Regions from separate parts of the Bradyrhizobium sp. U531 genome, predicted to be linked through region 1. Evidence: riboswitches for the same ligand, from Rfam matches in the RefSeq annotation. Region 1 holds a riboswitch; each other region holds the start of a gene.
What was found. A riboswitch is a leader RNA that binds a small molecule or an ion and turns the genes downstream of it on or off. The one in region 1 is predicted to bind cobalamin.
Positions count from the first base shown of each region.

Region 1 (7,122 bases):
CGACGAATATGTCTTCCGCGCGGCGCCATTGCGGAACGTCGCGTTGCGAGCCCCTTACTTCCATTCGGGCCAGGTTTGGAGCCTGAAGCAAGCTGTTGCCCTAATGAGTGACATCCAGCTCGGCGCCAAGCTTAGCGATAGGGAGGAAAACGACATTGTCGCATTTCTGAATTCGCTGACCGGTCGGCTGCCTAAGATCGAATATCCGATATTGCCGACGCGCACCAACACGACACCAAAGCCTTCAATAGACAGATAGCCTTAGCAGCACCGGCCTCATTCCCTGCCGAACAGCAACAGAAGCGCTCCAAGAACCCGGGGTCTCGCAATGACGCCAAAATGAATGATCCCCTGCTGTCACTGATAAGCAGGCACATAAAAAGCCGCCCGGCCTCAATGCGAGGCCGGGCGAAAGTCACGCGGGAGCGACGCTGCTTTCCGCATCGTTCCAGCTTTCGTCGGTAGGGAGAACTACCGGCGATCGACTTACGACGAGGGCATTCGCCGTCAAACAAGGAGAAGCGGATATCGCTCTGCACAACTTAGCGAGCCGCTTGCCTTCCGCTCCTGTCGTAAACTTCAGGACTTGCTCACCACTTGCCAGCTGTCCGGTTGGCACGGGCAGCGCCTTGATGGAGCTGGGATCCATCGCGCAGGCGGTTTGACTGCCGAGCCCTGAAACTCAACCGTCAGTTTGCCGTCACGCGCCAGTATTTTGGCACCGCCGAATACCAGCAAATCTTCCCGAAGACCGCGCGGAGGCGCAAAATAGGTATGAAATTCCGCAAGGGCGGTAAAATAGATTGTTGTGATGGGACGCATCCACGCGATGGATAAATGAAGCGATAGGACCGTGGTTCGCGTCGAGCGTAAGTGACTTGGAATATGTCACCTAATCGGTATGGCCGGCATGCGGTCGTCCGCCGGATTCGAGCTTGTCGCCGCTGTATGCGATCGCCTCCGCCGGGGCAAACCGGCATTCGCAGGCGCTGGACACTTTGGAAGCTCGCAAGGATATCGCGAGCTCCCAAAGCGCGTTCATCTTATTCACAGATACGTTGGCGACACGCTCCGTACGATCATGCCTCGGCCCGCAACTCACGTGCGGCGACCACCATATTGACGAGCGCGGGACGCACCTCCTCCCATCTTCGAGTTTTCAGTCCGCAGTCGGGATTGATCCAGAGCTGCCGATCGGAAACCCGCTGCCGAGCCAACACAATCAGCTGCTTGATCTCGGCTACTGCGGGAATGCGCGGTGAATGAATGTCATAGACGCCCGGCCCAATTTCATTAGGATATTTGTAGCTCTTGAAAGCGTCGAGCAATTCCATTTTGGAGCGCGACGCCTCGATTGAAATGACGTCGGCATCCATTGCTGCGATCGCATCGATGATTTCGTTAAACTCGGAATAGCACATGTGCGTATGGATCTGAGTTCCGTCAGCGACAGCGGAGGAGCAAACACGGAAACTGTCCACTGCCCAATCGAGATAGTCCTTCCACTGCGATTTGCGCAGTGGCAATCCCTCCCGCAACGCAGCCTCGTCGATCTGGATCATGGTCGCTCCAGCCGCCTCAAGGTCGATGACCTCGTCTCGGATCGCGAGAGCGATCTGTCGGCATGTCTCGCTCCGCGGGATGTCGTCACGGACAAACGACCAGTTCAGGATCGTCACCGGTCCGGTCAGCATAGCCTTGACGGGTTTTTTGGTCAGAGACTGCGCATGTCGCCACCATTTAACGGTCATGGGCTTCGGGCGGGAGACATCTCCAAACAGGATAGGAGGACGAACGCACCGCGAGCCATAAGACTGAACCCAGCCGTGCTTGGTGAATGCGAAACCCAACAGCTGCTCGCCAAAGTATTGAACCATGTCATTGCGCTCGAACTCACCGTGTACGAGCACGTCCAGGCCGATATCTTCCTGCCAATGCACGGTATGGGCTGTCTCCGCTTTCAGAAGCTGCTCGTACTGCGTGTCATTCAGCGCTCCCCGCGCATGAGCTGCACGCGCATTGCGGACGTCCGCCGTTTGCGGGAAGGATCCGATGGTTGTGGTTGGAAACATCGGCAATGCGAAGGCGACGCGTTGGACGTCGGCGCGCTGGGTGAACGCACTGCGACGGCGACGCATGCTATCGTCGATCGCGGCCATTCGTCCGGCGACGTTCGCACTGTGGATCTTCGGCGATGTTTCGCGGGTGACGGATGCATCCTCTGAGAGCGTGAGTTCATCGGCCACGTCGGCAGCATAGCCAGCCAGCGCTTTGCCCAATATCGAAAGTTCCTTGATCTTCTGCACTGAGAACGCCAACCACGTCTTCAGATTGGGATCGAGATCGATCTCTAGTTCAATGTCGGTCGGAACATGAAGCAGCGAGCAGGAGGGGGCAATCTGAACACGGTCCCTGCCCAGTTTTTTGACCATAGGAGCAAGTTGGTCGAGTAGCGCCGGCAGATTAGAGCGCCATACGTTGCGACCATCAACGACACCGAGCGAGACCACGAGATCTCTACCTGCTCTGGCGACAATCGCGTCCAACTGGTCAGGTGCACGAACCAGGTCGACATGAACCCCGGCAACGGGCAAGGCCAATACTGTTTCAAGATTGTCGCCGACACCCCCGAAGTATGTGGCCAGCATGATTTTAAGGGCCGGCACGGCCTTAGCGAAATGAGCATAGGCCCGGCGGACAGCGGCCCGAGATGCTTCGTCGACGTCCATCACTAGGCATGGCTCGTCGAGCTGAACCCATTCAGCGCCGCGCGAGGCTAGTTCGCGGAGAACATCGACATAGACGGGGAGGAGTCGATCAAGCAGCGACAGCGGATTGAAGGCGGGATTTACGCTTTTGCCGAGCTTCAGGAAAGTGACTGGGCCCACTAGGACGGGCCGCGTCTGATAGCCGAGGCTTCTTGCCTCCTCATATTCCTCGATCGGCTTCCGAGAGGCATACTTAAAGATCTGATCCTGGTGAAATTCCGGCACCATGTAGTGGTAGTTCGTATCGAACCACTTCGTCATCTCCTGTGCGGCTACGCCGGGCCCATGCTGAGCGTGACCACCGTCTTGAGCGCCACGCGCCATGGTGAAGTAGGTTTTGAGCGACACAGGACCTTCGTTCCAGCCGTAAACGTCGGGAATGGCGCCGACCATTAGGCTGGTATCGAGCACATGGTCGTAGAGCGAGAAGTCATTCGAAGGAATGACGGTCGCACCGCGGGATTTCTGCCGTGCCCAATTAGCGGCACGAAGTCCACTCCCCGCCTCGAGGAGCTCGGCTTCGCTGGATTTTCCCGCCCAGTAGCTCTCGAGCGCGAATTTGAGTTCGCGTCGTGGGCCGATGCGTGACGTCCCCAGTGTGGCAACGGGAAGCGAAAGGATTGACATAGCTTAGACCCCATGTTGGGGCAAAGGCCATGGCGGACGCAGACAGCGAACATCGCGTGAGCGACAACTGCTTGGCGCACACCGGGACGCCCCGCCCGTGGACGATATCTTGTCGAGGCAGGTCTCCTGGCTCACGGGTCGTCGCTGCTGTCCGGCCTTCCCGAAGCCGCATGGCTTCAGTGACTTCGTTGGACAGCGGCTCGCCGCTTACAGTTGCGGGGGCAGCGCCGGCATTGCACCGGCTTCCCTCTTAGCTCCAGATCAAACGAAATCCGGAGACCGCGACGGCTTGAATTATGCGCACGAGGATCGATGCGTCAACCTACCTATTCTCGCTGCGATATTGCCCAAGCGATTACGAGCGCACTAGGCGGGCACGACGGTCTTGCTCGCGGCCTGGTGAACACGCCCGGATCTGTGGAGGCTCCGCTTGTGAATGCATTCGCTCCTTGCTCGCGTAACGGTTGAGCTCCACGACCGGAACGAACCCGGGCCGCTTTCGGTATCTGTGTGATCGCGAGGAAGCGACCTTTTCCGTCAGCAGCTTTTCGAACCAGCGCGTCAGGAAGGTGCGATCATCCTCGGCCGTCTTCCGTTTGGTCACAGCCCACGAGGCTCCCTAGACATTTCGAAAGCCGGATTGCTCCAGGACCGCACGGATGATCAGGTCGGCTCCTTGGTGTTCGGCGGCCCGCGACCAGGCACGAGGTCGTTCGCCTCCGTGAGGTTGGCCAAGATGATCTTCTCGGTGCAATAGGTGTTCACGTGCTGAGCGACTTTTGCGCCGGCTTCGATACGTCCGTGGCCGCTCGACGCCGGTCTGCCTCGCCTCGACTCGCGGCCAGCGATGATAGGCCTTAACGCGGCCACTGAGCATCGAGGGCCTTGTCCTTGTTCGTGACAATTTCGACGGTGTCCTCCGACAGAGCCCGTTGAGGGGTTCCTCGGAGTCGCTCAGCGTCTTAAGCTCATAACGATGTTAATCGACCTCGATGCGCCCCATGCGGTCGTGGTCTCCTCAAGGTCCCACATCTACAACTTCGTTCGCGAAATCGAGCGATGAGGCCTTTTGGTCGCGGGCTGCCTATCCTGTCTTGGACGGGACACAGGTGTCAGGGACCGGACAGACCACCGCGCATTGCGGCGTGTCGCAATGGCCCTCGCACTCCGTACATTTTTTGGCATCGATAACGTAAATGTCGCGCTTCAGACTGATCGCCGCGTTGGGACACTCGAACTCACATGCGCCACAAACGGTGCATTGCGAAGCGACGATCTTGTAAGCCATGCCTTCCGACTCCTTAGGCGAGCGATGCCATGGGCGATCCCTTTCAAATGCCGTGCCAAACGCAGACGCGCTCAATGTTGGGCAATTTGCCCAATTCGGCTGTCCCGGGTCTGAGACCATGTTGCATCTGCGACAGCAACAGGTCGCTTCAATTTCAGGCTACGAGCCCTCGGCCCGTCTTGCGAGAGTCAGTCGCGACTTGACGCTGGAAGCGTCCGTCGGTTTGTTTGGCACGTCAGCGCGGGGGCAAGCGAGGCTGACGCTTCCTCAACCGGCGGCGACAAAAAACCGCCAACGGACGCAGGTCTACGTTGGATCTCGGCAAACCTCCGGTCACACACCCCGACTGGAGGTTTGTGCAAGCCTCGCTCATGGCTGCAACGCTAGCTGCGCGGAGGACTCGCTGGAGGCTTGCCAAAACGGGCTTGTGGTATAACAAGCTTCGGAGGGAAATGAAGTGGCGGCGGGACGAGCGACACTGGCCCTGCAGACCGAATTGCACTCAGCCTCATGCCTGGTGCCGAGTAGGCATGGCGGTGCTCCTGAGCGTCGCTTGGCCGCACTCAGCCACTCGCAACTATTTTAGACGAGCTGGAGCAGGGTTGAAAGATGACTGTGCAAATTGCTTCAGTGGCATGGCTTTTCCGAACAGATGGCCCTGCGCAAGGTCGAAGCCGAGTTCGGCCACAGCGATTAGGTCAGCCTGGCTCTCCACACCTTCGGCGACGGTGCGCACATTGTACTCTTTGGCTAGATCGACGATATGGCGGCACACCGTTCGCTTGAGGGGCCCATTCGCGCAGCCGCCGACGAACTGACGATCCACTTTCAATTTCATGAACGGGAATTTTGTCACCCCCATCAGCTGCGGCCAATTGGCACCGACATTGTCGATTGCAAGGCCAATGTTGTGAAAGCGAACCTCACGCGCAACCTCGACCAGGAGATCTAGGTTCTCGATCGCTTCCACGCTCTCGATTTCAATCGTCAAACCGCCGAAAGCGGCGTGCGACGGCATGCGCCGACAGAGATCGCGTACCGCCTGCGGGTCAATCAGGAATGCTGCCGGGAGATTGATGGAGAGATCGATCGAAGTTTGCTGCTCCAGAAGATACTGCCAATCCTTGATCGCGCGGTCGATCACGAACTGCGACAAGTTCCTAAAATGCGGATCGTGAGATTCCGGGATGAAATAGGCCGGTGGAACAACGCCCCAGGTCGGGTGCCGCATTCGCACATGCGCCTCGGCGCCGCGGCGGCTAAGGGTACACGTGTCAAACTTCGGCTCATACCAGAGCTCAAGCCAGCCAGCGTGTAAGGCTTCTCCGACATGGACCGCGGGACGGGGCGCCGGCTCTCTTGGCAAGAGTATGCCGATCCGATCGCGCAACGTCTCGGCTGCAAACGGCGCCCTGAGCGGCGGCAGCATAGCAAGTCCATATTCACTGCCGACCTGCTGCACTGCCGCCATGATGATCGACTCGCGCGCTCCGAACGCCAGCACTCGGCCTGCAAATTCTTCGCGTACCAGTATCTCGAGCAATCGTCCAGGCTCGATGCGGTCCGAGCCAATGCCGAGCAGGATCAGATCAGGGAACTCCGTGCGGAGTACATGCGGCAACTCGTCAGCAGTCCTGCATTCGCTGGTAACAAATCCCATATCCTCCAGCACATCCCGTAGAAAGGCGCGCAGATGCCGTTTGCCGACCGCCAGGCATGCCCGCGGCCGCACCTTACGTTGCCCGAAGATTACAGGTTTCCCTCCGACCAGTTCGGCCTGACCATGTTCCATCGCAACCACTCCCGTTCCGTGACGGTGCCTTAAACGAGGAGCGAAGGTCCAAACAAGCTGTGCTTCCCGATATCTTTTGATTGTTCGAGATAAGCTTAAGATAGTGCATTAGTGTGCAAAATCTTTCGCGATCTTGCTCAGACGATTTTATCGGGCGCACGCGTATGATACCTGTCGCGCTTCGCGCAACTTTGTACGATGTCGTACGCGAGGTGGGAATCTCTCCTTCGGACGGACCGAGCTGACGCTCTATGGCGCTGCGATCATCGTGGCGCACGATTTATTGAATAGAGTAGTTCGTGAGCGACGATCGGCAATCACTCTTACGAACGTTTGATCGACATGACCGGCGTGTGCCGTTTGGTGATTGTTTTCCAATCGAAGGCAGCCCATCATGAGTTCGCAGCTGCTCAAACCGGAGTCGATTCTGAGAACGGCAATGGCTTGCGATTACCTCAGCTCTGTTGCTTATAGCGAGTGTGGACGTGCTGCTTCCTACCGAGCCAGATAGTTGCTCTCAATTGCGTTTTCTGTATCCTCCTGAGCATGAATTTCCTCCAGAGGGCTCGGTCAGGTGTTCGTGTTGGCGCTGAAGGGCAAGGCACGTCCAGCGCGGGCACGGTTTTGCGCAAGAGCGTGCCAGGAGA
Region 1 covers NZ_JASVEN010000004.1:573,212-580,333, reverse strand. Annotated here, with positions in the region: gene QRQ56_RS22225 (cytochrome-c peroxidase) at 1-259, shown strand, start outside; gene metE (5-methyltetrahydropteroyltriglutamate--homocysteine S-methyltransferase) at 1,080-3,395, opposite strand; cobalamin riboswitch at 3,495-3,694, opposite strand; gene QRQ56_RS22215 (4Fe-4S binding protein) at 4,480-4,683, opposite strand; gene QRQ56_RS22210 (EAL domain-containing response regulator) at 5,261-6,475, opposite strand; gene QRQ56_RS22205 (GNAT family N-acetyltransferase) at 7,022-7,122, shown strand, end outside.

Region 2 (7,122 bases), on a different contig from region 1:
GCCGAGACGCCCTGCGCGACGATGCCGTGGTCGCCGGCGAAGACGATGATCGGCACGCGCGCGGCCCGCGGTTTGTCGGTTGCCTGCAGGCCCGCGAGCTCGATCGCGAGCTGCTCGAGCCGGCCGAGCGCGCCGGTCGGTTTCGTCAGTTGCGCCTGCCGCGCGATCGCGGCGTCGCGATGGACCGCGGAGATCTCGGGGCACTGTTGATAAATCCATTCGGGGAGCATGCTGCCTCGCCTAACGCGCGCGCTTGAGAATGTAGCTGTCCATGATCCAGCCATGCCGCTCGCGCGCCTGCTGACGCACTGCGACGATGCGCGGGCAGAGTTCGGCCAGCGCACCGGACATGAGGATCTGATCGGGCATGCCGAGATAGGCGCCCCAATAAATGTAGAGCCCGGCCGGATCGAGCGACTGGAACGCGGTGCCGCCGTCGAGCATCACGACGACGGTGTCGACGCCTGCCGGCCAGCCGCCCTCGCGCAAGCGCCGCCCCGTCGTGACCAGAAAGGGCTCGCCGATGTCGTTGAGCGGTAGCGCATGCACCGCGCACAGGGCCTGGATCGAGGTGATGCCGGGCACGACCTCGATTTTCGGCAAGGGATCGAGCCGGCGTGCAATGCGCAGCGAGGAATCATACAGCGAGGGATCGCCCCAGATCAGCAGCGCGACCTTGCCCTCGCCGTCGCGATGATCGGCGATCGCCTGTCGCCAGGTCGCCGCGATCGCATCGTGCCAATCGTCCACACCCTTGCGGTAGTCCGCTTCCTCTGCGTCCCGCACGGGAAGATCGAACTCGACGATGCGCGTCGTTTGGTTGGTCAGGACATCCGCACAGATCGTCCGCCTGAGATCGGCGAGATCGGACTTCGCCGTTCCCTTGCGCGGGATCAGGACGAGATCGGCGGCGTTGATGGCTTCAACGGCGGCGCGCGTCAGCTGGCCGGGATCGCCGCAACCGATGCCGATCAGGGAGAGCGTGAGCATCGCGAGCGCGAAGGGCGGCGGACCGCCCTTCGCTGATCTCTCAGGCCGCGTTGTGCAGGCGCGGGGTGACGAAGCCGGGCGCGGTGACGCCGCGCAGCGACTTCGCCAGCGCCAGCACGGCGAGATCAGCCAGCGGCTCGATCACGATGACCAGCGCGTAGGACGCCGCGAACGTAGCGATGCTCGCAAGGTTGCTCATCGCAAAGCCCGAGCCATAGAGAGCCCAGAACGCCACCCAGCCGATCACGCCGGCCTGATAGGTCGTCGAGAGCGCCAGCGCCTGGCGATACCTGAGATCGACATAGGCGGTGTTGCGCGGGATGATCCGTGAAGCGATCGCCTGGATCGCGAACAGCGGCACCAGCAGCGTCGTGACGTTCATGCCGTATTGCGGGATGTCCTGAGGCTCGAAGAACACGCCCTGCAGCAGCAGGCCGAATGCGAGGCCGAAGGCGGCGGGCGCGGCACCGAACAGCAGGAACAGCGTCGAGCCGAGGATGAAGTGCACTTCGGAGACACCGACCGGGAAGTGCGGCAGGATCTCGAAGAAGACGAAGACGAGAACGGTGGTCGCGAGCGTCCGGCCTGCGAACGAGCCGATGCCCTGCTCGCGCACGGTCTCGGCCGCGAGCTTCAAGGCAACGCCGCCTGCGGCGATGCCGGTTGCGTAACTCAACACGAGCTTGGCGCCCGTCACGATCCCGGGTTCGATATGCATGGCTCAGATCCTTCCTGCCGTCACACCCGACGGCCTTGGCCTCAAAACGTGCAGGGCCGGTCTCCTGGCTCGCGGTTCACTGGGTGCTCCGGCCTTCCCGAGCCTCAACGGCCCAGTGGCTGATCGAAGTCCCTCACCGCTTACAGTCGCGGGGGCGGCTGGGGTTTTGGGCGCCGCAACTGGGTCCGCCCACCCCCATTCCCGATTATGCTCCGACGCTTTGCGCCGCGTTGAGCACCATGCCTCTCCTGTGTGCCTCTTTCGCCGAGCCGGCGTCAAGTGGCGAGGCGCGGCCGGGGCGATCATGACGGATAATCCCCTGCCAGCGCGCCGAACAGGATCACGGCGGCGGTCGAGGGCGCGCCCCCGCGGGCAAGCTGCTCGGCAAGCTCGGCAATGGTGGTGCGGACCAGAAGCTCGTCGGAACGGCCGAGGGATTCGGCGACCAGCGCCGGGGTGTCCGCGGCGAGCCCGTGCGCGATCAATTTTGCGGCAAGCGCCGGAAAGGTGCGCCGGCCCATATAGACCACGGTCGTCGCTTCAGGGTCGGCCAGCGCCGCCCAATTCAGATTCGGCGGCAGATCGCCGGTGACGTCGGCGCCGGTCACGAACTGCACCCGGCGCGCGGTGTGGCGCCGGGTCAGCGGAATGCCGGCCTGGGCCGCCGCGGCACAGGCCGAGGTGACGCCGGGAACGATCTCATAGCCAATGCCGGCCTCGCGCAGCGTCTCGATCTCCTCCTCGAGCCGGCCGAAAATCCCGGCATCGCCCGACTTGAGCCGCACCACGCGCACCCCGGTTGCCGCATAGTCGACCAGCAGACGGTTGACGTGATGCTGCTTGGTCGAGGGGCGCCCCGCGCGTTTCCCCACCGCGACGAGATTGGCATCGGGCCGGGCCAGATCGAGGATCGCGCCGGAGGCGAGATCGTCATAGAGCACGACGTCGGCCTCGCGCAGCCGCGCGGCGCCCTTGAGCGTGAGCAATTCAGGGTCGCCGGGCCCGGCGGAGATGAAGGAAACAAATCCGCTCATCGATCCTCCGCGATCAGGTGAAAGAAGGTGCCGCTGACGTGGCCGCGCTGCGAGCCGCTCTCGGCGACGACGGCGCCCGTTGCATCATGCACGACCGCGAGCGGCGTGTCAGGCTGGGCAAGGATGGTCGAATAGTGAAACTCATGCCCACGCAGCCGCGCACCGGGGCGATGTCCCGGCATCGGCGCGGCAAGCGTTGCGAGGCGATAGCCGAGATGCATGCGGCGTTTGGCAAAGCTGGTCTCCAGGCCAAGCAGGCCCGTCATCTCGTGGCGGACACCGTCCGCGTCGGTCAGAGCGGTTCCGAGCACCATATAGCCCCCGCATTCGCCATGTACGGGCCGCGTTTCGGCGAAGGCCCGCAAGGCGCTGCGAAACCGGGCATTGGCGGCGATCCTGCCGGCATGCAGTTCAGGATAGCCGCCGGGCAGCCAGCACACGTCCGCGCGCGTATCAGGCGCTTCATCGGCCAACGGCGAGAACGGCACGATCTCCGCGCCCGCCGCGCGCCAGGCCTCCAGCATGTGCGGATATACGAAGGAGAACGCGGCATCGCGCGCAAGCGCGATGCGCTGGCCGGGTGGCACCACGTTCGCTCCGCTCGCCGCCGTCGGCGGCGACGACGACCAGCTGGCCGCGGATCGCAGCACCGCTTCGAGATCGACATGCTGCGCAACGAACCGTGCAGCCTCGTCGATCAGCTTTCCGATTTCCGCCTGCTCTTCGGCCTGCACCAGGCCGAGATGCCGCTTCGGCAGGCTGATCTCGGCATGGCGCGGCAGCGCGCCGAACACGGCGATGCCGGCGTCGACCAGCGCGCGCCGCACGAGGTCTTCATGCCGCGGGCTGGCGACGCGGTTGAGCACGACACCCGCGAGGCGCACACCGGCGCGGTAGTCGCGCAGGCCCGCCGCGATCGCGGCGGCCGTCTGCGCCTGCCCGGACGGATCGATCACCAGCACGACCGGCCAGCCCAGGATCTCCGCGATATCGGCGGTGGCACCGGTGCCGGACACGCCGCGCGCGGCAACGCCGTCGAACAGGCCCATCGATCCCTCGGCGAGCACGATATCGGCATCCGCGCCGCGGCTGACGAGATGCGCGATGGTGCCGCGATCCATCGCCCAGCTGTCGACGTTGACGGAGGCGCGTCCCGTCGCAGCGGCGTGGAAGGCGGGATCGATGTAGTCGGGGCCGCTCTTGAAGCACTGCACGTTCAGGCCGCGATGGCGCCAGGCACGCGCGAGCGCCAGCGTCAGCGTGGTCTTGCCGACGCCGGAGGCCGGCGCGGAGATGACGAGGCCTGCCGCCATCACGTCGCCTCCGGAAAGCGCGGCTCGGTGCCGACCGGCCGATAGCGGCGGTCGTAGTCGCCGGCATAGAGGCGGCTTTCGTCGAAATGCGCAGCGCCGAGCGTCCTGCCGACCAGGATCAGGGCAGTGCGCTCCATCTCGGTGCCGACAGCGGCATCGAGCGTCGCCAGCGTCGCGCGCACGATGCGCTGCTCCGGCCAGCTCGCGCGCCAGACGATCGCGACCGGGCAATCCTTGCCATAATGCGGCGTGAGCTCGGCGACGACCTGGTCGAGCAGATGGATCGAGAGATGGATCGCGAGCACGGCGCCGGTCGCGGCGAAGGCGCCAAGCTTCTCCCCCTCGGGCATCGCGCTGGCGCGGCCCGGCGTGCGCGTCAGCACCACCGTCTGGGCGAGCCCCGGCAGTGTGAGCTCCGCTTCCAACGCTGCCGCAGCGGCGGAGAACGACGGCACGCCCGGCGTCACCGTCACGGGAATATCGAGTGCGCGCAGGCGACGGAGCTGCTCGCCCATCGCCGACCAGATCGAGAGATCGCCGGAATGCAGCCGCGCGACATCCTTGCCGTCCGCATGCGCCGTAGAGATCTCCGCGATGATCTCGTCGAGCGACAGCGGCGCGGTGTTGACGATGCGCGCCCCGGGCGGGCAATGCGCCAGGACGCCTTCGGGCACAAGGGAGCCCGCATAGAGGCAGATCGGACAGGACGCGATCAGGTCGCGGCCGCGTAAGGTCAGCAAGTCAGGCGCGCCAGGCCCTGCGCCGATGAAATGCACCGTCATGCGCCGTCTCCTTCGGCGATCGCGGCCGTCGCCGTGCGGTCCTGCGAGACCACGCGCGTCGCAATCAGCCGGGCCCGTGGGCCCACGGCGGCGAGCGCCGCGGCTTCTGCGACCGATCCCGTGCCGAACTTTTCCGCGACCAGCCCTGATTGCGTGAACGTGTCGATGCCGGCCAGTGTCTCCGCTGGAATCGCCCTGATCGGCAGTCCGCACTCGCGCGCGAGCTGCTTCAGCGGTTCTGTATCGGCCTTGTCGCTGGCGGTCGCCATCGCGGCAAGCCCTTCCGGGCCGCCCGCAGCCAGAAGCGCCTCACGCAGCGAAGCCAGCGTGACATCCTTCCTGAATCCGAGCCCGGCGACCTTCATCGCACCACGCTCCATTGCACCACCGGTCGCGCCGCCTCCCAGGAGCGGTACCGGCCGAGCGGCGCGGCTAGCGCGATCTCGACCCGCATCAGCTCGCCGCCATGACGTTGATGCAGCTCGCCGAGCAGCGCTTCCGTCTCCAGCGTCACGGAATGCGCCACCAGCCGCGTGCCCGGCGAAAGCCGCGACCAGATGGCATCGAACGTCGCGTGATCGAGGCCACCACCGATGAAGACGGCATTCGGCGCGTCCAGCGCAGCAAGCGCTTCGGGTGCTTTCCCCGCGACGACAGTGATGCGGTGCGCCAGCCCGAACGCAGCCGCATTCTTGCCGATGTTGGCAGCCCGATCCTCGCGCGCCTCGACGGCGATCGCCGTCCCGCCGCACAGCGCCCACTCCACCGAGATCGAACCCGAGCCGGCGCCGATATCCCACAGCCGCTCGCCGGGACGCGGCGCCAACGCCGACAGCGCGAGCGCGCGCACGGGCCGCTTGGTGATCTGGCCGTCGTGGGCGAACAGATCGTCCGGTAGCCCTGAGCTGCGGGGAATGCCTTGCGTTCCCCTCGCCCACAAGGCCACCGCGACCAGATCTGCGGCGACCTCCTCGGCAAAGAGGTCGACGCGATGCTGGTCGATATATTCCCGTGGCCCGCCCAGCGCCTCGAGCGTCCACAACAGCGAGGCGCCCCATCCGCGCTCGGTCAGCCATTTCGCGAGGTCGCCGACCGCCGCCGCGTCGCGCATCAGGCAGATGATGCGCTCCTCTCGCGCCAGATGCGGCACGAGGCGCTCGAATGGCGCGGCATGGAGGCCGATGCACGTCACGGACTCCAGCCGCCAGCCCAAGCGCGCGGCCGCGAGCGAGAAGGTCGACGGTGCCGGATATGCCATCCACTCATCGCTACCGAGCTTCTCGGCGAGCACAGCGCCTGCGCCGTGCCAGAAAGGATCGCCGGAGGCGAGCACCACGGTCGGCTGGCCGCGGCAGATCAGCACGACCTTGGCGTCGAACGGCACCGGCCACGGACGGCCACGGCTGTCGACGCCGGCGAGCGCAAGATGGCGTTCACCGCCAAAGACAGTTTCGGCATCTGCGAGCGCCTTTCGGCTTGCTTCGGACAGCCCGGCAAGGCCATCTTCGCCGATACCGATGATGGTTAGCCAGGGATCAGACATGATGCGCGCCCTCATACTGGGCGGAACGGCCGATGCAAGCTTGCTCGCTGCGGAGATCGCGCGTGCCGGGCTCGACGCCGTCTATTCTTATGGCGGCCGCACCCGCGCGCCCGCCGACCAGCCGCTGCCGGCCCGCATCGGCGGCTTCGGCGGCGTCAGCGGGCTGGCCGACTACATCCGCCGCGAAGCCATCACGCGTGTGATCGACGCCACGCATCCGTTCGCTGCCGAGATGAGCCGCAACGCAATCGAGGCTTGTACGCAAACCGGCACGCCGCTGCTCGCGCTGGAACGCGCGCCTTGGACCGCGATATCTGGCGACAGCTGGATAGAAGTCGCCGATGTCAGCGCGGCGGTCGCTGCGTTGCCCGAGGCGCCAGCAAATGTATTCCTCGCTATCGGCCGGCAGCACATCGCGCCGTTCGCCAGCAAGCCACAGCATGTCTATACGCTGCGCTTCGTCGATCCGCCCGAAGCGCCGCTGCCCTTCGCTGCCGACGTGATTGTCTCGCGCGGACCTTTTACGTTCGACGGCGAGCTCGAGATGATGCGCGCCCGCGAGATCTCGTGGATCGTCGCTCGCAATTCCGGCGGCGACGGCGCGCGCGCCAAGATCGACGCGGCCCGCATGCTCGGCCTTCCCGTGGTCATGATCTCGCGACCGGAACTGCCCGAACGCCGACGGGTCGAGAGCGTCACCGAGGTGATGCAGTGGCTCGGTCATTCGACCCGCCTCGGTGCA
Region 2 covers NZ_JASVEN010000001.1:2,428,728-2,435,849, forward strand. Annotated here, with positions in the region: gene cobT (nicotinate-nucleotide--dimethylbenzimidazole phosphoribosyltransferase) at 1-230, opposite strand, end outside; gene cobF (precorrin-6A synthase (deacetylating)) at 241-990, opposite strand; gene QRQ56_RS11920 (energy-coupling factor ABC transporter permease) at 1,031-1,708, opposite strand; cobalamin riboswitch at 1,746-1,965, opposite strand; gene cobA (uroporphyrinogen-III C-methyltransferase) at 2,011-2,742, opposite strand; gene QRQ56_RS11930 (cobyrinate a,c-diamide synthase) at 2,739-4,055, opposite strand; gene cobM (precorrin-4 C(11)-methyltransferase) at 4,055-4,837, opposite strand; gene QRQ56_RS11940 (cobalamin biosynthesis protein) at 4,834-5,202, opposite strand; gene cbiE (precorrin-6y C5,15-methyltransferase (decarboxylating) subunit CbiE) at 5,199-6,380, opposite strand; gene QRQ56_RS11950 (cobalt-precorrin-6A reductase) at 6,379-7,122, shown strand, end outside; gene cobJ (precorrin-3B C(17)-methyltransferase) at 7,101-7,122, opposite strand, start outside.
Region 2: another riboswitch for cobalamin. It lies ahead of QRQ56_RS11920 (energy-coupling factor ABC transporter permease); the one in region 1 lies ahead of metE (5-methyltetrahydropteroyltriglutamate--homocysteine S-methyltransferase).

Region 3 (7,122 bases), on a different contig from region 1:
TCCGGATCGCGCTCCGCCGCCGACTTGAAGCTCACAACGCCAGCGAAGATTCGGCCGTCGACCTCGGGCAGCACCACATGCATGGCGAGATCGCCGGGCGACAGGCCACGCAGCGACTCCGCCCAGTCCTCGCGCCGCGCGGTGGACAGCGCAATTTGGAACACCGGGCACGAGGCGGCATCGAACGGCGTCGTGCCGTCGTCGCCCACGGCCGAGAACGCCGTCGCGTTGACGATCGCAGCCGCCGGATTTTTCGCAAGATACCCGCGCAGCCAATCGGCGACGCCTGGGGCCTTCAGCGAGGTGGCAAAGGCGCCATAGGCGTCGAATCCCTTATCTCGCAACGCCGCGATCAGCGCATCGACTGGGCCGGTGTCCGCGGCGGTGAGATAGGAGCGATAGAACGTCACGAGTGCGAGCGGCTTGGCTCCGGCTGCGGGCGCAGCGATGACGCCGCGCGCGGGATCGTAGAAGCCCATCTCGGGCACGGTCATCTCGCCGATGACGGGGCCGGCATACAGGCCCGAGGCCAGCGCAAGCTGCGCGATCGCGGCCTGCGCCGCGACCGGGCCGCCGGTGTCGCAGAGCACCTTCAACCGCCGCAGCGTCGAGACCGGCAAGGTCGAGTACGCATCGAGGCGCGTGTCGTCACGGCCATCGGCCGGCAGCACGGCGAGCACGATGCCGCGGTCCTTCGCGAGCTGCTGAAGCGCCGCGAGGCCGTAGGCCCAATAGGACTCGCCGCCGATCAGGCGCACGAGGATTCCACGCGCCTGCGACAGCGTGCGCTCGACATAGGTGTCGACCGACAGCGGATGACGCAGCTCCGCGAGATTGGCGAGCCGCAGCGACGGCAGCCTCTCGCGGCCCCGCCGCCAGCCCGCCGCGAACGCCGCAAGGTCGGAATCCGAATACGAGAGCACCACGAGATCGGCCGGATCCTGGCCGATGTCCCTTGGCGTCGCGGTCTCCTCGAGACCGCGGCTCTCGCGGAAGACGACGTGCATCAGATACCCAGTCCCGCCTTGATCGCAGCCTCGTCGATATCGCCGTGCTCACCGATCACGACGAGCTTCGACTGTCTGAGGCCTGCGCCCCAGGGCTTGTCGAACTGGTGGCGCACGCGCTCACCCACCGCCTGCAGCAAGAGGCGCATCGGCTTGCCCGCGACGGCGATGTACCCCTTGACGCGCAGCACGTTCTGCTCTCGCGCCAACTTCTGGACCGATGCGACCAGCGCATCGACGTCGGCGACTTCAGGAAGATCGATCACGACGGAATTGAAATCATCATGTTCGTGCTCCTCCTCGCCGTCGTGATGCGAGGGACGCGCGGCAAGATCATTCTCGGCGGCAGCGCCAAGGCCGAGGATGACGCGCGCGTCGATCGCGCCGTCGGTCACGGGCAGCATCGGCACGCGGCGCGGCATCTCGGCGGTGATCACGGCCTTGGCGGCCTCAACGCCGGCGGCACCGGCGAGGTCCGCCTTGGTCAGCAGCACGATGTCGGCACAGGCGATCTGGTCCTCGAACACTTCCGACAGCGGCGTCTCGTGGTCGAGATTTTCGTCGGCGGCGCGCTGCGCCTCGACCGCAGCCGGATCCGGCGCGAAGCGGCCGGCCGCGACGGCTTCGGCATCGGCCAGCGCGATCACGCCGTCGACCGTGATGCGCGAACGGATCTCGGGCCAATCGAACGCTTTGAGCAGCGGCTTCGGCAAAGCAAGACCCGAGGTCTCGATCAGGATGTGATCGGGCCGCACCGGCCGCGCCAAAAGCTTCTCCATGGTCGGGATGAAATCGTCGGCGACGGTGCAGCAGATGCAGCCATTGGCGAGCTCGACGATGTTCTCCTCCGGGCAGTTTTCATCCGCGCAGGATTTCAGGATCTCGCCGTCGACGCCCTCGCTGCCGAACTCGTTGACGAGCACGGCGAGCTTCTTGCCGTTGGGATTGCTGAGCAGATGCTGGATCAGCGTCGTCTTGCCCGAGCCGAGAAAACCGGTGACCACCGTGACCGGGACTTTTGCGAGCGAGTTCATTCGGCGGCCTCCGGCAACGCGGCAATGGGGGGAATGCGCGCAAGCGACTGCTTGCGGAAGATTTCAGGGCGGCTGCGCCAGGGCACCAGCCCGTCGGGCGCGGCCGCATAGGCCGCAGCGCCGGCGACGACGTCCTGCGCATTCGCATCCGACAGGCGGCCATAGACGTAGGACCAGCGGCCCGGCGCGCTCAGCGCCACCGAGCAGCCCTGGCTGCAGGCCGACAGGCATTCGACGGGAACCACATTGACGCCGTCGGGCACGCCGGCCTCGAGGATGGCGCCATGCAGGCGCTTGCCGGGCGTGGTTTCGCCCTCGCCGAGCGTCTCGCCGGCTTTGCAGGTGATGCAGACATGCAGTGTGACGGTCATCGCCTCTTCCAGATAACAGCGGGAGGCGATGAGGCACACGGACCATTCTCCTGAAGGGCCCGTTTCCCCGTCGCGGAACACCCCGTCCGCCGGTCCAAAACTCGTCCGCGCTGGCAGGTCTCCCGGCTTGCGGAGCAGGGCTTTTGGCCCTTCGATCCCCGCCTTCCCGATTCCCCGAGGGAATCAGTGGCTTCGGGCATCTCTCCGGTCACGGTCGCGGGGGCGGCTGCAGTTTGGAGCCAAATCTTGCCGATTCGGACCCTATCGCATTCCCTCTTCGCCTGTCATAGGACAGGAACCAACGCCGGGCCACCATTTGCCGGTGGCCGCCTCTTGTCAAGCCGAAGGACCGGGACCGATGACGCCTGAACCGGAGACCCAAACCGCCGAGGAATCTGACGCCCGGCACGCCCAGAAAATGGCGAAGAAGAAGGCCGCCCGCGACAAGATCATGGCGACCAAGAGCGGCGAAAAGGGCCTCATCATCGTCCACACCGGCGCCGGCAAGGGCAAATCCTCGTCGGCCTTCGGCATGATCGTGCGCTGCGTCGCGCATGGTTTTCCCTGCGCGGTCGTGCAGTTCATCAAGGGTGCCTGGGATACCGGCGAGCGGCGCCTGCTCACCGGCCATTTCGGCGAGCTCTGCCAGTTCCACGCGATGGGCGAAGGCTTCACCTGGGAGACACAGGACCGCGCCCGCGACATCGCCGCCGCACGCGCCGGCTGGGAGAAGGCCAAGGAGCTGATTCTCGACGAGAACCTGCGGATGGTCGTGCTCGACGAGATCAACATCGCGCTGCGCTACGACTATCTCGACATCGCGGAGGTGGTGGAGTTCCTGACGACCTCAAAGCCGCCGATGACTCACGTCGTGCTCACCGGGCGCAACGCCAAGGACGAGCTGATCGAGATCGCCGACCTCGTCACCGAGATGACGCTGGTGAAGCATCCGTTCCGCTCCGGCATCAAGGCGCAGGCCGGCGTCGAGTTCTGAGTTCGATGGCACGCGCGCTGATGATCCAGGGGGCCGGCTCTGACGTGGGCAAGTCGCTCATCGTCGCGGGCCTTGCGCGCGCTTTCACGCGGCGTGGCTTGCGCGTGCTCCCGTTCAAGCCGCAGAACATGTCGAACAATGCCGCCGTCACCGTCGATGGCGGCGAGATCGGCCGTGCCCAGGCGCTGCAGGCGCTCGCCGCCGGCGTCGAGCCGCACACCGACATGAACCCGGTGCTGCTCAAGCCCGAGACCGACGTCGGCGCGCAGGTGATCGTGCATGGAAAGCGCATCGCGACCGCACGGGCGCGCGACTATGCGGCGATGAAGCCGTCACTGATGGGCGCGGTGCTGGAGAGTTTCGAGCGCCTCAAGGCGCGATCCGATCTGGTGCTGATCGAAGGCGCCGGCAGTCCGGCCGAGGTGAATTTGCGCAAGTCCGACATCGCCAATATGGGCTTTGCGCGCAAGGCCGACGTGCCGGTCGTGCTGGTCGGAGACATCGACCGCGGCGGCGTCATCGCCCAGCTCGTCGGTATCAAGACGGTGATCGATCCTGATGATGCCGCGATGATCCAGGGTTTCGTCATCAACAAGTTCCGCGGTGATTCCACGCTGTTCGACGACGGCTACAGGCTGATCGAACAGAAGACCTCATGGCGCGGCTTCGGCGTGCTGCCGTGGTTTGCGCGCGCCGGCGAGCTGCCGGCCGAGGACGCGCTGGGCCTGAGCGATGCGCGCAAGCCGGGCCAATGCAAGATCGCCTGCCTTGCGCTGTCGCGCATCGCCAATTTCGACGATCTCGATCCGCTCAAGCTGGAGCCCGGCGTAGATCTCGTGCTGGTGCGCCCGGGCGAAGCGATCCCCGGCGACGTCAGGCTCGTCATCATCCCTGGCTCGAAGTCCACCCGCGGCGATCTCACCTTTTTGCGCGCGCAGGGATGGGACATCGACCTGCTCGCCCATCACCGCCGCGGCGGCCATGTGCTCGGCCTCTGCGGCGGCTATCAGATGCTTGGGCGCGGCGTCGCCGATCCTGATGGCATCGAAGGCCCCGCGGGCGATACGCCGGGCCTCGGCCTTCTGGAGGTCGATACGGTGATGAGCCCGCAGAAGACGCTGACGCGTGTCGCGGCCGTGCATGCGGCGACGGATCAGCCGATCGAGGCTTACGAAATCCACATCGGTCGTACCGACGGCCCGGACCGCGCCCAGCCCTTCGCAAAGCTGAACGGCGAGCCGGAGGGCGCGATCTCGCGCGATGGCCGTGTGCAGGGCAGCTATCTGCACGGCCTGTTCACGTCCGACGCTTTCCGCAAGGCGTATCTGGCGAGGCTCGATATTCAAGCAGGCGACGAGCCCTATCACGCCAGGGTCGAGAGCGCGCTCGACGCACTGGCCGATCACATCGAGAAACATCTCGATGTCGAGGGCCTGCTCGCGCTAGCGCGCTAGCACCTCGGCAAGGCGCGTCCATTCGGCTGCGCTGCCGGGCAATCCGAGGCGCAGCCATGTCGGTTGTTGTGCGAAGACACGCGACCAGATGTGGCCGCGCGCAAGCTTCTCCTGCGCAGCAAGCGCGTTCGGCGTCTCGTAAAGCCGAAACAGCGGCGCGCCGCCAACCAGCCGCCAGCCCTGCACGCGCGCCATCTCGTCGAGCCGAGCACTGTCGCGCACAAGCCGCGCGGACGTGGCGTCGGCCCAGGCATCATCGCGCAAGGCGCGGCAGCCGATCGCGATGGCCGCGCCCGAGACTGGCCATGGACCCGAAAACGCAACGAGCTTGTCGATGTCCGCGGCATTGCTGATTGCGAATCCGAGTCGCAGGCCAGCCAGGCCGTAGAACTTTCCAAAGGAGCGCAGGATCAGCAGCCCCGGCCGATCCGCTTCCGACGCGAGCGACAATTGCGGAACGGCATCGGCAAAGCTCTCGTCGATCACGAGACGTCCGACATGCGGCAGCAACGCCAGCAGATCTTTGGGCGAATGGCGGCGGCCGTCGGGATTGTTGGGATTGACGACGATGGCGAGGTCCGCGCCTTCGAGCGCAGCAGGCTCTTCGACCTCCTGCACATCCCACCCCGCGGCCGCCAGCACGCCGGCATATTCATTGTAGGTCGGCGCCAGGATGCGCGCACGCCCGGGCGGCGCCAGTTGCGGCAAAAGTTGAATGGCGGCCTGCGCACCGCCGAGCGCGACGAGCGGCGCGCGCGTGCGATAAGCGTGATGCGCCGCCTGATGCAGCGCCTCGATCTCGGCGCGCGAGGGCAGCGCGGTCCAGGCGCGCGCACTCACTTCGCCCACGGGATATGGCAACCGGTTGATCCCGGTTGACAGGTCGATCCAGTCCTCCGCGCGCCCGCCAAAGCGCTGTTGGGCCAGATCGAGATTTCCACCGTGCTCGCGCATGCCCCGTTGTTTCACGCGAAGCTGACGATCGCAAGCACGCCGGCGAGCAGCAGCATGGCGCGGCGGTAGACCGCAAGTCCCTCGCCGATGTCGGCGGCCAGCGGATCGCGCGCGCCTTCGTTGAGCCACGGCTCGTTCGTGATGCTGCCGTGGTAGATGCGGGGACCGCTGAGCCGCACGCCCAGCGCACCTGCCATCGCAGCTTCCGGCCAGCCGGCATTGGGCGAGCGGTGACGGCGCGCATCGCGCGTCATGCACGCCAGCGCCACCGATCGCCTTGGCGCCAGCAGCACGAACAGAAAGCCGGTCAGACGCGCGGGAATGAAGTTCGCGACATCGTCGATGCGCGCGGCGGCCCAGCCGAACGCTTCGTGCCGCTCGCTGCGATGGCCGATCATGGAATCCAGCGTGTTGATGGCCTTGTAGCCGAGGATGCCCGGCAGGCCGAACAGTGCACCCCAGAACACCGGCGCGACGATGCCGTCCGAGGCATTTTCGGCAAGGCTTTCGATCGCGGCCCGCGCGATGCCGGCTTCATCGAGCGCTTTGGGATCGCGACCGACGATGCGCGAGACCGCCTCGCGCGCAGCGGCGATGTCGCCCGCCAGCAAGGGGCCAGCAACGGCGGCCACGTGATCATGCAGCGAGCGCAGCGCGACCAGCGGCCAGGCCAGGAGTCCGACCATCACGATCTGGATCCAGCCCGTGGGAAGCAGGAGCTGAATCACCCAGCCGATCATGCTCGTGAATGCAATTACCAGCAGCGCGCCGGCGATCCCCGCCGCGCGGCGGAGAGCCGGCGGGTCGGCATCGCGATTCCAGCCAGCATCGATGGCACCGATCAGCCGCCCTAGCCAGGTCACGGGGTGGCCGATCCGCGCGAACAGCCACGACGGCCAGCCCACAAGGGCATCCACCGCCATCGCCACCATCATCGCACCCGCAAAGCCCAATCCCGCCTCCTGTCCCGCCCCTGTTGCGCAAAGCAAGGGGCGAGCGCAAGCCCCTCCGCGCCTGATTTCGGCTTTGTCTTTGGCCGCGATTGGTGGTTAGTCAGGCGCTCCAGGAGACCTTCATGGCCGTCATCTTGATTACCGGCGGAGCGCGATCGGGCAAGAGCAAGCGTGCGGAAATGCGCACGCGCGCCTTTCCCGGGCAGCCCGTCTATGTCGCGACGGCCGAAGCGCTCGACACGGAGATGGAAGCACGCATCGCAAAGCATCGCGCGCGGCGCGGAACCGACTGGATCGAACGCGAGGTGCCGCTCGATCTCGTGCCGGCGCTGGTCGCGACGGATGGCGGTGGCGC
Region 3 covers NZ_JASVEN010000001.1:2,441,321-2,448,442, forward strand. Annotated here, with positions in the region: gene cobN (cobaltochelatase subunit CobN) at 1-1,007, opposite strand, end outside; gene cobW (cobalamin biosynthesis protein CobW) at 1,007-2,041, opposite strand; gene QRQ56_RS11985 (DUF1636 family protein) at 2,038-2,412, opposite strand; cobalamin riboswitch at 2,508-2,730, opposite strand; gene cobO (cob(I)yrinic acid a,c-diamide adenosyltransferase) at 2,771-3,406, shown strand; gene QRQ56_RS11995 (cobyric acid synthase) at 3,412-4,860, shown strand; gene cobD (threonine-phosphate decarboxylase CobD) at 4,849-5,814, opposite strand; gene cbiB (adenosylcobinamide-phosphate synthase CbiB) at 5,826-6,767, opposite strand; gene cobU (bifunctional adenosylcobinamide kinase/adenosylcobinamide-phosphate guanylyltransferase) at 6,890-7,122, shown strand, end outside.
Region 3: another riboswitch for cobalamin. It lies ahead of QRQ56_RS11985 (DUF1636 family protein); the one in region 1 lies ahead of metE (5-methyltetrahydropteroyltriglutamate--homocysteine S-methyltransferase).

Region 4 (7,122 bases), on a different contig from region 1:
TGACGCGATAGGACAGGCTCGTCTCCGAACCGTAGCGGCGGGTCGGATCGAGATTGGTGTTGTAAAACAGCACCGGGTTGAAATGGATCTCGTTGGTGAGATCCATCAGGTAGACACTGCTCTGCATCGCCAGCCCGCCGCCCTTGAGACGCAGACCGCCCTCGATGTCCTGCGATGTCTGGGTCTTGAGCTGGAACGTTTGCGGGATCGCCGCGAAGGTCAAGGGATCGAAAGAAGGTCCCGACGACAGGCGCTCGTCGACATCGGGCGTGCGGAACGCGCGCGCGGCGCGACCGAACAGCGAGACCATTTCATTGAGACGATGCTCGGCGCCGAGATGCAGCGCATATTGGGTCTCGCTGCTGGTCAGCGGCAACGCGCCGATGTCGGCGTTGAACGGCGCGGCCGGATTGAAATTGTCGCGTGCGACCAGACTGGCGTTCTGCACCCGTGCGCCCCATGAGACGTCGGTCGTGGGGGCTACGCCCAATGTGTGCTGAAAATAGCCCGCGACCGTCTGCTGCCTGAGGTCGTAATTGTGCCAGGGCGTGAGCCCCTGCCCGGCGCCGCGATCCTGCCGAAAGCTCGCATCGTAATAGTCGATGCCGGTCAGCAGCTGCGACGGCATGCCGAACGCGAGGCTCTTCACGCTGAGCCGCGGCGTGATCGACCAATTCGTCAGATGAGACTCGACATAGGTCGAGGTGAAGAAGGCCGGAACGGGCAACGGGCTGGAGAAGAACGCGCTCTGCTGCTTCTTGTCGCGCATGCCGCCGTCGACGATGAGATCGACGCCGTTGACCAGCGTCTTGGTGAAGCCGGCTGTTGCGCTGAAACCTTGCTGGTTGGCGTAGTTGAACGGCGTGCTGGTGCCGCGCCTGTTAGCCCTGAGCTCGTCGAGGCCGATGGAGGGATCGACGGTGCGGCCGCCTGGCAGCCGCAGCTCCTGACTATCGCCGGTGATGGTGAGAAACCCGGTCAGGCCCGACGTGGTGTAATTGAGATTGCCGATGGCATTCTGCTGCGAATAGCGATTGTTGTCGCGATAGCCGTCGGTCCTGACCGTATTGCCGTAGAACGAGGTCGACCACGGGCCGGAATTGAGCGAGGTCGAGACGTTACCGAGCCTGGTGTTGAACGAGCCGAAGCCGGCCTCGATGCGCGCGGTCACGGGCGGGCCGCCGACGCCATTTTTGGTGACGATGTTGATCACGCCGCCGACCGCGTTGTCGCCGTAGAGCACCGCGCCGGAATTGCCGCGCATGATCTCGATCCGCTCGATGGAGTTGAGCGGGATGGTGGAGAGGTCCACCTGCGCCATGTCGACGTCGTTCAGCCGCCGGCCGTTGACGAGCACCAGCGTGTTGGCGGTGGCAAAGGCGCCGAAGCCGCGCAGGTCCACGCTGGTCTTGGCGCCGATCTGGCCGCCATAGAACGTCGTGATCTGTGCGCCCGGGGTCTGCGCCGCGATGATCTCGGCCAAATTCTGCGCCGGCGAATGCGCGATATCGGCGGCCGTGATCACGGTCGTGGCAGCACCGACGATGCCGCCATTGCCGGCGACGGCCTCCGCGCCGGACGAGCCTGTGCCCTGGCCTGCCGGCGCGACATTCGCGGTCGCCCGCAGCCGCCCGGCATCGCCCTCACCGGCTGCCCGGGCCCGCGTGCGGCTCTGATCCTCGGGCTGGGTCACCTCGATCGGCGGCAATTGCTCGGCGGGAGCCCGCTGGGCGAAGGCGGCGGACAGGTCGAGCGAATGGACGGAAGCGGATGCGAAGAGGCCGGCGGCAAGGCGCCTGGCGACAGAGATGGAACGGGACACGGTTGTAACCTCGGCATGACGTCAGTGGCACGTCACAGCGAACGAGGTTTCACCGGGGAGCGATGGATTGCTCCGGTAATACCAATGTCTGTACTCCCCGACCGACATCTTCGCGTGTGACCACGGCTGACGGCAGGTCTCCTGGCTCGCGGGTCGTGACCTCTACGTCGCCTTCCCAGGACCGAGTTTCCCAGTGGCATGAGACGAAAGATTCACCGCTTACAGTTGCGGGGGCAGCCGTGGCGTTGGGACAGTCCCGAAGCCAGGACATCCCGCACCACATTCCCTTTTGATCTCCGTGAGGAGAACCGTCACTGGCCATTTAGGGGCCAACGCAACGGCGAGTCAATCGAACGATCAGGCCAGCGAACAGCTCTGGTCGGACGGAAGCCCGCCGAGGGATGCACTTTGGTTCCGCTCCGCCTGGGCCGACAGAGCCTGGCGCAGCGCCGTCTCGAGATCCTGTTGCTGAAACGGTTTCTGCAGGATCGGAACGTGGCGGAAGTCCGCAAGCAGGCTGGCAGGGCCGTAGCCGGTGGCGAACACGTAAGGAATACCGCGCTCGGCGATGCAGCGCGCGACCTCGAAGGTCTGCCGCCCGTTGAGATTGACGTCGAGAACCGCGACGTCATACGCGAGCGCCGCCGCCTTCTCGAGCGCCTCGTCGACGCGCGAGGCCATGCCCGCGACCTCGCAGCCGGCATCGAGAAGGGAATCCTCGAGCAGCATCATCACCAGCGCCTCGTCTTCGACGACGAAGACCCGCTGACCCGCCAGATCGTTTTCAGGTTTCATGTGCTTCTCCCGGCATCAACGGTTGCAAGATCGAATCCGCCCTGGCTGGCGCGGATTTCATGGAGCGGTGCGCGAATGACGCAAACGACGCCTTCCGGCGCGAAGCGCAGATCGACGTAGGCGCCGCCGAACTCATGGGGCAGGCCTTGCTGAATCAGGCGCGTGCCGAAACCGCGGCGCGACGGCGCGAGCACGGCGGGACCGCCCCGCTCGGTCCAGCACAGCTCGAACAAATCGTCGACCTTCCAGGCGAGATCGACGGCCCCTGCGCCGTTCGACAGCGCGCCATGCTTGACGGCGTTGGTCGCAAGCTCGTGCAACGCCATCGAGATGGCGAGCGCCGCCGACGGCCGCATGCGCAAGTCCGGCCCGCCGATCGTGAGCCTCCCGCTCTCCGGCTCGGCATGCGCGGCGAGAGCCTCGGACACGACCTCTCTCAGCTCCGCCGATTCCCAGTTTTCCCGGACCAGCACGTCGTGCGCCTTCGACAGGGCGATCAGGCGTGCGTCGAACGCCTTGCGGCCGTCGGTGAGGCTCGCTGCGTTGCGCAGGGTCTGCAGCGCAAAGGACTGCACGGTGGTCAGCGTGTTCTTGACGCGGTGATTGAGCTCGTTGACCAGGAGCTCGCGATGGCGCTCCTGCCGCTTGCGCTCGGTGATGTCGATGGCGGCGCAGACCGCGCCCTGGAATACACCGGCAGCATCGACGATCGGAGAAGCCTCGAATATCGCGGTGACCGAAGCACCGTCGTCGAAGCAGAGTTCGAGCTCCTCCGCAGCGACCTGCTCTCCCCGCGCGGCGCGATGGAGCGGCAGCTCGGCCACGTCGACTTCGTGGCGATCGCGAAACACGCGGCAGGCGGGACGCTCGCCCTCGGGCCCGGACAGCGACATGTTGCTGTCCGCCCTGACCCGCAACAGCCGCGCGCCATAGGCGTTGCCGAAAACGCGCTTCGCCTCGCGATCATAGGTGAACCAGACCGCGGTCGGCACGGTGCCGACGACGGCCTCCAGCCGCGCGGCCTGGCGGCGCTGGATCTCCTCGGCATCCCGGCGAATGCGCGCCAGCTGCAGATTGGCGCGCACCCGCGCCAGCAATTCGCGCGCCGAGAACGGCTTGTTAACGTAGTCGTCGGCGCCGGCCTCCAGCCCCTCGACGCGCGCTTCCTCGCCGGCGCGCGCCGACAGCAGGATGACCGGCGATCCGCGCAAGCTCTCGTCGCTGCGCAGCGCGCGGAGCAGCCCGATGCCGTCGAGGCGCGGCATCATGACGTCGGACAGAACGAGGTCGGGCTGATGGCGCCTGACTGCCTCCAACGCATCCTGCCCGTCGGCAAAGGCTTCGACCCTGTAGCCCTGGGCTTCGAGCAGCCGCTTGACGTAGTCGCGCAGGTCGGTGTTGTCGTCGGCGAGGACGATGCGCTCGCCGCCGCCGCGCGTCGAGGCGTCCGGCGTCTCGCTCGCCCCTTCGAGCGCGACCTCGTCGCGAAGATCGGTGACGCCCGCCTGCTGCGGCAACCAGCGCAGCGCCTCCTGGACATAGGCTTCGACGCCGCTTCCGACCGGCTTCTCCGTCGAAACACTGTCGGCAACCCGCTCCACCGGCAGATGCGACAGTCCGAACGGGATCGTGACGGTGAAGACGCTGCCGCGGCCGAGCTCGCTTTCGACGGTGATGGCGCCACCATGCTGCTTGATCAGCTCGTGCACCAGCGCAAGCCCGATACCGCTGCCCTCGAACGTGCGCCCCTTGGCTCCCTCGATGCGATGAAAGCGTTCGAACACATGCGGCAGCTCGTCCGCGGCAATGCCGGTGCCGGTGTCGCGCACGCGCAGCTCGGCGGACTTGCCGTCGGCGCTCGGGCCCATCTCGACCGCGATCTCGCCCTCGAAGGTGAACTTGAAGGCGTTGGAGATCAGGTTGAGGACGATCTTCTCCCACATCTCGCGATCGACGTGGACGTCGTGCGGCAGTGCCGAACAGGCGATGCTCAATCGCAATCCGGCCCGGTCGGTCGCCGAGCGGAAGTTCGAGGCGAGCTCGGCGGTGAAGGCGGCAAGATCGGTCGGAACGAAGCTCGCCCGCACCCGGCCCGCCTCGATGCGGGAGAAATCCAGCAGGCTGTTCACCAGCCGCAACAGGCGGAGCGAATTGCGATGCGCGATGTCGAGCCGCTCACGCTGCACCTCGGGCAGCGCCGCCAGCGAGACATCGTTGAGCGCGTCTTCGATCGGCCCCAGCATCAGCGTCAGCGGCGTGCGGAACTCGTGGCTGATGTTGGAGAAGAACGTCGTTTTGGCGCGGTCGATCTCGGCAAGCGCCTCGGCGCGGCGGCGCTCCTCCTCGTAGGCCTGCGCATTGGCGAGGCAAGCGCCGATCTCGCCGGCCGCGAGCTCGAGAAAATTGCGGTAGTCGTCGTCGAACAGCCGGAACGGGTTGAGACCGGCGACCAGCACGCCCTTGCGCGCCGTCTCGCCGCGGGCCGGGATCGGGATCACCGCCGCCTGGCGCGGCCCCACATCCCAGGCGCCGCGCGGGCATTCGGCACCGAAACGGGCCACCAGATGCGAGACCACCTGCGGCTTCTGTTCGCGAATGACCTCGGCGAGCGGCCAGAGCGCGGGCCCCTCCAGCGGAAGCGACGATGGCGCGGCGGGATGGTCGCCGTCAAAGCCGCAGGTGCCGACGAGGGCGATGTCGCGCCCGTCGGGCTCGACCAGATAGATCAGCGCAAACGGCAGGTCGCGAGCGTCGGTCGCGAGCGCATGGCTGGCGCGACGGCAGGCATCTCCGAGGGTTCGCGTCTCGGCGGTCGTGGCCGCAAGCTCGCGCAGCAGTGCAAGCTGCCGGTCGCCGATGACGCGGCGCGTGTCGTCGGTGTTGGCGCAGATGATGCCGCCGGCGAGGCCCTCGTCGTCGGGGATCGGGCTGTAGGAGAAGGTGTAATAAGTCTCCTCGGGATAGCCGCTGCGCTCCATGATCAGGAGCTGCTCCTCGACATAGGTGCCCTCGTCGCCTCCCATCGCGGTCGCGAGCATCGGGCCGATGTCGGGCCAGATCTCGCGCCAGACCTCCGCGGTCGGCCGGCCCAGCGCCCAGGGATGCTTGCCGCCGATGATCGACTTGTAGGCGTCGTTGTAGAGATAGATCAGCGCCCGCCCCCACCCGATCCAGATCGGCTGGCGCGAGGTCAGCATGATGCGGACGGCCGTCTTGAGGCTGCGCGGCCAGGTGTGCGGCTCGCCGAGCGGCGTGCTGCGCCAGTCATGGGCGCGCATACGTGCGCCCATCTCTCCACCGCCCGACAGGAAATCCGCAGGAGCCCTCGCCGTGTTTAGCTCGACAGCGCTGTTCACATCAGGCTCCGACGCACGCGAGGCGCGCACGCAATCGTCACTGGGCGGGATGCCTTTCCGGTCTGGTCCAGATCACCGCCCGCTCGCCGGCATCGACGAGCTGGCCGATCCCGGTGCGGCCCGTCAGCGCGCAGCGGATGATGCCCTCCGCAACGGAGCGGCGGAAACCGTGATCCTCGCCTGCTGGCCGATCGCGGCAGATCCGATCGAGCGCCAGCTTCATGTTGATCCGCGTCCGCGTGTCGAAATGCTCGCCGATCATGGGTCCGGCCCCTTCACGTGAATATCGGGGCACAAACGTTCGACGGTGCGCTCGGGTTCCCTCCGGAAAAGGCGAAAGACGACGGCGGTCAGGTCCGGCCGCGGACCCGTTGCGCCTGGGCCCAGGCAAGCGCGACGTCACTCGGCGGGACGTCGACGCGCTTGATCGGGGTCAGTTCGCCCGACGCCGAGACGATCGCGGTCTCCTCGCGGCGGCAACGGGTGCAGACGAAGCGGACCTCGTGCGGGGACGCCGACCAGCTCGACCGCTTGACGTTGGCGGCCATCGGCCAGGCGTCGCAATGCGAGCACGACACCAGAAATCGACCGGGATCGAGCATACCCATGTTCGTTCGGACTCCGCGTCCTGCCGCTTCTTTCAATGACGAACCCAAGTGAATCGTTCCGGTGCCCAAGCACCGCCGATTGCATCCCGGGCTGCGACCGATCAGGCCTCGTCGGCGATGCCGTTGCGAAGCAGACCGACCCTGTCGATCTCGACCTCGACGACGTCGCCCGCCTTCATCCAGATCGGCGGGGTCCGCCGCGAGCCGACGCCGCCCGGCGTGCCGGTGGCGATGACGTCGCCGGGCTCGAGCCGGGTGAACTGCGAGCAGTACTCGATCTGGCGGGGGATATCGAAGATCATCTGGTCGATGGTGGTGTCCTGCACCACCTCGCCGTTGAGCCGGGTCTGCAGCCGCAGCGGCCCGATCTCGCCGACCTCGTCGGGCGTCACCAGGAACGGGCCGAAGGCGCCGGTGGCGGGAAAATTCTTGCCGGGCGTGAACTGGTGGGTATGGCGCTGGTAGTCGCGCACGCTGCCCTCGTTGTAGCAGGCATAGCCGGCGATATGACCGAACGCCTCGGCGCGGGGAATGTAGCGGC
Region 4 covers NZ_JASVEN010000001.1:1,119,537-1,126,658, reverse strand. Annotated here, with positions in the region: gene QRQ56_RS05585 (TonB-dependent receptor) at 1-1,822, opposite strand, end outside; cobalamin riboswitch at 1,937-2,150, opposite strand; gene QRQ56_RS05580 (response regulator) at 2,180-2,617, opposite strand; gene QRQ56_RS05575 (response regulator) at 2,614-5,907, opposite strand; gene QRQ56_RS05570 (hypothetical protein) at 6,011-6,235, opposite strand; gene QRQ56_RS05565 (hypothetical protein) at 6,324-6,581, opposite strand; gene QRQ56_RS05560 (fumarylacetoacetate hydrolase family protein) at 6,683-7,122, opposite strand, start outside.
Region 4: another riboswitch for cobalamin. It lies ahead of QRQ56_RS05585 (TonB-dependent receptor); the one in region 1 lies ahead of metE (5-methyltetrahydropteroyltriglutamate--homocysteine S-methyltransferase).